Regions from separate parts of the Belnapia sp. AC561 genome, predicted to be linked through region 2. Evidence: riboswitches for the same ligand, from Rfam matches in the RefSeq annotation. Region 2 holds a riboswitch; the other holds the start of a gene.
What was found. Region 2 has a riboswitch for cobalamin ahead of AC0IW9_RS29245 (TonB-dependent receptor plug domain-containing protein). Riboswitches for the same ligand answer to the same signal wherever they lie in the genome.

Region 1 (3,390 bases), on a different contig from region 2:
GCGGGCGGGGTAGGCGCTGGCGCGGTGCTCGGCGGCGGGGCCGAGGTCGATCGGCGCGGCTGGGGGTTCGGCGCGGCGCTCGGCGGCGATGCGGTCGCTGGCGGTCAACGCCTCGGCGACGGCGGCCTCGCCCTCATCCATGGCGCGGGCGAGCGTCGCGACCTCGGCCAGCTTCTCCTCGGCGAAGGCGAGGCGGCGGCGCAGCGCCGGGTCGAGCGCGGTCTCCTCGCGCAGGCTGTGGGGGACGTGCAGCAGCGAGCAGGAGGGGGCGACCATCAGGCGGCGGGCGCCGCCGGGGCGGAGCGCGGCCTGGGCCAGCAGGCCGAGGGCGGCGCGGAGGTCGGTGCGCCAGACGTTGCGGCCATCGACCACGCCGAGCGAGAGCCATTGCTCCGGCCGGGCGAGGCCGAGTGCGGCCTCGAGCTGGCCGGGATCGCGGACCAGGTCGAGGTGGACGCCGTTGACCGGCAGGCCGAAGGCCAGCGCCATGTTGTCGCGCAGGCCGCCGAAATAGGTGGCGAGCAGCAGGTCGAGGCCGGGGGCGGCCTCGGCGAGCGCCGCGAAGGCGGTGCGGTAGGCTTCGGCGGCGCCGGGCGGCAGGTCGGTCACCAGGCAGGGCTCGTCGATCTGCACCCAGGCGGCGCCGGCCTCGGCCATGCCGCGCAGCGCCTCGGCATAGGCGGGGAGGATGGCGGGCAGCAGGTCGAGGGCGGCGCTGCCGTCGGTGGTCTTCGACAGCAGCAGGAAGGAGACCGGGCCGAGCAGCACGGGGCGGGTGCGGCAGCCGGATTCCAGGCCCTCACGCACGGCATCGGCCCAGGGATTGGCGGTCAGGGCGAAGCGCTGGCCGGCGGCGAGCTCGGGGACGAGGTAGTGGTAGTTGGTGTCGAACCACTTGGTCATCTCGAGCGCGCTGGACGCGTGGTGGCCGCAGCAGGACTCGGTTCTGCCGCCGCGGGCCAGGGAGAAGTAGGTCTCCAGCGAGACCGGCCCCTCCCCCTTCCAGCCATGGCCGGGGGGGATGGCGCCGAGGGCGCAGGCGGTCTCCAGCACGTGGTCATACAGGGCGAAGTCGCCGCCCGGGATATGGCCGATGCCGGCGCCCTGCTGCAGCCGGCGGGAGGCGGCGCGGAGGCCGGCGGCGGTGGCGCGCAGCTCGGCCTCCGGGGTCTTGCCGGCCCAGAAGGATTCGAGCGCGGCCTTCAGCTCGCGGCGTGGGCCGATGCGGGGATAGCCGAGGTTGGCGGCGATGGTCATGGCTGTCGCGTGCTCCGCCCCCGGTGCACCCAGCCCGGCGGAAAAGGTTGCGGCCCCCGGTTCGGGGTGGCCGGCGATGGCAGGTCTCCTGGCTTGCGGGTCGTCGCTGCCGGCCTGGCCTTCCCACATGGCGGACCATGCAGTGGCGTGTCCCCGAAGCGTGGGGAGGCCGGCGGCTCACCGCCTACAGTTGCTGGGGCAGCCGCCGACGAGATCGGCGTTCCCTTTTCACCCGCTCGCGCGGGACCATCGCGATATAAACATATCCTTATGGATTTTGCGGCGCAAGGGGTCGCGGCATGCGGCTTGACGCGGCGGCAGCGGCCGGCCATCTCGGAGGCGGTTCATGCTCGCCCGCCTCCTCCGGCTCCGCTGCTGCCGCATCCTCGCCCTTCTGGCCGCCTTGCTGGTGGCTGGGGTGCTGCCGCATGGGCATGCGGAAGCGGCCATGGCGGCGGGCTGTGAGCAGGCCATGGCGGACCAGGGCAACGTGCCGGCGCCGGACAAGGCGGCGCCGGCGCATTGCGGGCTCTGCCATGCGGTGCGGGCGATGCTGCCGCTGCCGGAAGGCGCCGGCGTGCCGGGCGTGATGCCGGGCGAGGCGCTGGCCCTGGCGATGGCGGCGGCGCCGGAGGGCCTGCCGGGCGGCGTGCCGGCGCGGCCACCGCGAGTCCCGACGATCCTCTAGCCGCGGCCTGTCGAAGGACGGGCGCGGTCGGTCGCGTCCCGCTCCCTGTCTGCAAGGCCCAGCATGTCCCCCCTTCCCGTCCCGCGCGCGGCTGCCTGCCTGCGTGCCCTTGTCTGCGTAGTCCTTCTCTCCCTGGCCGCGCCCGTCGCGGCGCATGAGGGGCATGACGAGGCGGGCGAGGCCGCCGCCCCGGCCCGGCCGCGCGTCGCGGTGCATTCCGAGCTCTATGAGATCGTCGCGGTGCGGGAGGCGCCGGACCGGCTGCGCCTCTGGCTCGACCGCTTCGAGGGCAATGCGCCGGTGACCGAGGCGCGGCTGGAGGTGGCGATCGGCGAGGAGACCGTCGCGGCCGAGGCGGAGCCGGATGGCACCTGGCGGCTGGTCTCGCCGCTGCTGGCACGGGCCGGGGTGCCGCTGGAGCTGGTCTTCGCCATCCTCGGCGGGCCGGAGGGCGATGACCTGCTGAGCGGCAGGCTGCCGGCGCTGCCCGCGCCCGACCCGCATGAAGGCCCCTTCGAGGACCCCTGGCACGCGGCGCGGGAATGGCTGGCGCATCGGCCCTGGCTGGTCGCCGGCGGCGGGATGCTGGCCGGGCTGGCCGCGGGGCTGGCCCTGGCGCGGCCGCGCCGGCGGCGGCGGGTGGCCGTCGCGGCCGCGCTGGCGCTGCTGCTGGCCCCGGCGGGGGCGCGGGCGGATGCGGGGCACGACCATGCGGAGGATGCGGCGCCGGCGGGCACCATGCTGGATGCGCCGGTCCGGCTGCCGGATGGGCGGGTCTTCCTGCCCAAGGTCAGCCAGCGGCTGCTGGAGCTCCGCACCCAGACCCTGCGCGAGGGCGCGGCCTCCCGCACCGTCACCCTGGTCGGCCGCATCGTCGCCGACCCGAATCGCGGCGGCGTCGCGCAGAGCCTGGCCGGCGGCCGCATCGCCCCGCCGGAGGGCGGGCTGCCGCGGCTCGGCCAGCCGGTTCGGCGCGGCCAGGTGCTGGCGGTGGTGGAGCCGGCCATCCCGGTCGCCGACCAGACCACCATCGCCGAGCGCTCGGGCGACCTGGCGCAGCAGATCGCGACCGCCGAGGCGCGGCTGGCCCGCGCGCGGAACCTGGCGGCCTCGGGCGCCGGGACGCGGGTGATGGTGGTGGATACCGAGATCGAGCTGGAGGGGCTGCGGCGGCGGCGGGTGCTGCTGGCGCAGAACCGGGTGGCGCCGGAGGAGATCCGGGCGCCGGCCGATGGCGTCATCGCCAGCGCCCGGGCGGTCGCCGGGCAGGTCGTCGCGGCGCAGGACGTGCTGTTCCAGATCGTCGATCCCGGCGGGCTCTGGGTGGAGGCGCTGGTCTTCGGCGGCGATGCGGCGATGGACCTGCGCGGGGCGAGCGCCTCGGTGCGCGGCGGGCCGCCGATGCGGCTGGAGCTGCAGGGCTTCGGCCGGGCGGTGCAGCAGGG
Region 2 (3,390 bases):
AGATCCTCGCCAGCAGCGCCGACGGCGTCGGCCGGATCGTCTTCAACCAGCCCGAGAAGCGCAACGCCATGTCGGTCGCCATGTGGACCGGCATGGGCGAGGCGCTGGAGATGTTCGCCGAGGATGCGAGCGTCCGCTGCGTCATCCTCCAGGGCGCCGGCGACAAGGCCTTCGTCTCGGGCGCCGACATCTCGCAGTTCGAGAAGGTCCGCAACAACGCCGACGCCCAGGCCGAGTACGACAAGCTGACCAGCGCCGGCCGCGCCAGGCTCTCGGCCTACAGGAAGCCGGTGATCGCCCAGATCCGCGGCTTCTGCATGGGCGGGGGCCTGGGCATCGCCATGTCGACCGACATCCGCATCGCCTCGGACGACAGCCAGTTCGGCATCCCGGCCGCCAAGCTCGGCATCGCCTATGGCTTCGACATGGTCCGCGCCCTGGTCGACCTGGTCGGTCCCGCCCATGCCCACATGATCCTGATGACCGGCGAGCGCTTCGATGCGAAGGAGGCCGAGCGCTTCGGCCTGGTCAACAAGGTCGTCCCGGTGGCCGAGCTCGAGGCCACCGTCGCCAAGCTCGCCGCCACCATGGCCGGCAATGCGCCACTGTCGCTGCTGACCAACAAGCAGACCGTGAAGCAGGTCCTCATGGACCGCGCCGACCGCGACATGGAGGCCTACAAGAAGGCGCTGGCCGCCTGCTTCGACAGCGCCGACTACAAGGAAGGCCGCCGCGCCTTCATGGAGAAGCGCAAGCCGGCCTTCACCGGAAGCTGAAACGACCCAAGGACCCGTGTCCAGGTTCGCGCGAAAATCCCGGTGCATGACGCGCCGGGAATGCCTAGACTGCCGCCTGCCGTGACACCCTCGAAACCAATGAGGGGCATGGCCGGTGGCATTCTACGTCTGGGCAAGAGGTCAATATCCGGGAATGGACGGCAACATCGAGGCGCCGATCGTCGGTGCGCATTCCGATGCGACCAAGGCAGTCAGCCACGGGGACTGCGCGGGGGCGCCCATCTCCCGCATCGTCGCGGAGGTCGCCGCCCGCTTTCCCGGTGAACGCATCACCCTCGGCGAAATGGCCGAGGCCTTCGGCGACCGTGCCTTCGGCCTGCTGATCCTGCTGCTGCTGCTGCCCTCCCTGCTGCCCGGCATGGCCTCGGTCTTCGGCCTGCCGGTGCTGATCCTCGGCGTGCAGATGGGCCTCGGCCGCCGCACCCCGAAGCTGCCCGCCTTCCTCGCCCGGCAATCGGTCAAGCGCACCGACCTGCTCCGCCTTTCCGGCGGCGGCTCCAAATGGATGGCCAAGGTCGAGCAATACGTCCGCCCCCGCCCGGGCTTCTTCACCTCCCCCATGGGCGACAAGCTGTTCGGCTGGCTGACCGCCTATGTCGCGCTGATGCTGATCCTGCCCGGCCCCGGCACCAACGGCCCGCCGGCCTTCGGCAACATCGTCATGGCCCTCGGCCTGGTGGAGCACGACAACCGCACCACCGCCTGGGGCGTCGGCCTCACCATCGCCGGCTGCGCCTTCGCCACCATCGTGCTGGTCGTGCTCGGCTGGCTCGGCGTGCAGGCACTCGGCTGGATCTTCTAGCGCGCGATCGTCCGAGGCGGTCTCGCCGAAGGCCGTGAATCGAGCGGTGCCAGGGGCCAGGCGCGGCCGAAAGGCCACAGCCGCTGGCGCTTCTGCGCCATGGCTGCGCGCGGGGGGCTGTTACCCTCCCGCAATCCTGCTAGTGCCCCCGCATGCGCCGGTGGCCCGCAAGGGCTGAAACGGGAATGCGGCAGGTGGTCCCGACCATCCGTCCGCGGCTGCCCTCGCAACTGTAGGCGATGCGGGTCTGCCAGAAGCCATTGCACCCGAAGCGGTTTCACCGTGGGGGCGTGAGAAGGCGGCAGATCCAAGGGTCCCGGGTCATCGCCCCGGCGCCCCCATCGCGAGCCAGGAGACCGGCCGGCGCAGAGTTGTCTCGCGCGTGCCGGGCGAGGTGCACCGGCGCACCGGAACCAAGGCCCCCAGCGCCAAGCGCGGGGGGTTTTCCGATTGCGGGAACGACGCCCGTCGTTCCGCCCCCACCGGGGCGGGACTCGTTCGTCAACGCAGTCGGAGGACCCGATGCGAAACCTCGCGCTTACCCTCGCCGGCGGCCTCGCCGCGGCGGCCCTGGCCCCCAATCCCGCCCAGGCCCAGCAGGCCATCCCCGATACCATCGTCACCGCCACGCGGGTCCCGACGCCGGCCGAGCGCGTCCCCGCCGCGATCACCGTCATCACCCGCCAGGACATCGAGGAGCGCGGCTACCAGTCGCTGGCCGAGGCGCTCACCGCCGTCCCCGGCATCAACCTCGTCGGCCAGGGTGGGCTCGGCGGCCAGACCAGCGCCTTCACCCGCGGCACCAACAGCAGCCATACCCTGGTCCTGCTGGACGGCGTGCCGATCAACGATGCCTCCACCCCGGCCGGCGCCTTCAACTTCGGCCAGGACCTGCTCGGCAACCTCGACCGGATCGAGGTGGTCCGCGGCCCCGCCGCCTCGCTCTACGGCAGCGCGGCGCTCGGCGGCGTCATCAACCTCGTCACCCGCCAGGCGCCCCAGGGGAAGGTCTTTGCCCCCTTCGGCGAGATCGCCGGCGGCAGCAACTCCACCGTCCGCGGCAACCTCGGCGCCACCGGCCGGGTGGAGGCCTTCGACTACCTCTTCTCCGGCCAGTCGCTCTCGACCCGCGGCTCCAATGCCCTGGCGCCGCGGCTGCAGACCACCAACGGCGAGCGCGACGGCTTCCGCGGCCAGTCCACCATGGCCCGGCTCGGCTGGACCCCGGTCGAGGGGACCCGGCTGGAGGGCATCGTCCAGTGGCGGCAGAACAACTTCGGCCTCGACGGCACCAACAACGCCTTCCGCCAGGCCGATGACCCGAACTACTCCGGCGAGGACCGCCGCTGGTTCGGCCAGGTCCGCGGCGAGACCCGGCTGCTGGACGGCGCCTGGACCACCGGCCTGCGCGGCTTCACCACCGAGGACCGCCGGCGCTACGTGAACCGGCCCAACCCCGGCGCCTCCGGCATCGCCGACGACCTCTACCGCGGCAGCCGCACCGGCCTCGACTGGGGCAATACCGTCCGCCTGCCCGGCTTCGGCGCCTTCACCGACGGCGCGCTGGCCTTCGGCGTCACCCATGCGCTGGAGGAGAGCCGCAGCCTCAGCGGCAGCCCCGCCTCGCGCACCCGAGTCTTCGCCCAGCAGCATGTCACCGCCGGCTACGCCTCGCTGCAGTACCGCGCCTGGGACCGGCTCGACCTGACCGGCGGCTTCCGCCAGGACAGCACCACCGGCTTCACCGATGCGACCACCTGGCAGCTCGGCGCCGTGCTGGCGCTGCCCGAG

Region 1: it holds a riboswitch for cobalamin, as region 2 does, so the genes downstream of both, metE (5-methyltetrahydropteroyltriglutamate--homocysteine S-methyltransferase) here and AC0IW9_RS29245 (TonB-dependent receptor plug domain-containing protein) in region 2, are expected to answer to the same signal.

The regions. Positions count from the first base shown of each region.
Region 1 covers NZ_CEEDBP010000019.1:65,661-69,050, reverse strand. The annotation lists gene metE (5-methyltetrahydropteroyltriglutamate--homocysteine S-methyltransferase) at 1-1,257, opposite strand, end outside; cobalamin riboswitch at 1,319-1,523, opposite strand; gene AC0IW9_RS16625 (hypothetical protein) at 1,604-1,945, shown strand; gene AC0IW9_RS16620 (efflux RND transporter periplasmic adaptor subunit) at 2,009-3,390, shown strand, end outside.
Region 2 covers NZ_CEEDBP010000069.1:2,054-5,443, forward strand. The annotation lists gene AC0IW9_RS29235 (enoyl-CoA hydratase) at 1-776, shown strand, start outside; gene AC0IW9_RS29240 (exopolysaccharide biosynthesis protein) at 931-1,599, shown strand; cobalamin riboswitch at 1,741-1,977, shown strand; gene AC0IW9_RS29245 (TonB-dependent receptor plug domain-containing protein) at 2,122-3,390, shown strand, end outside.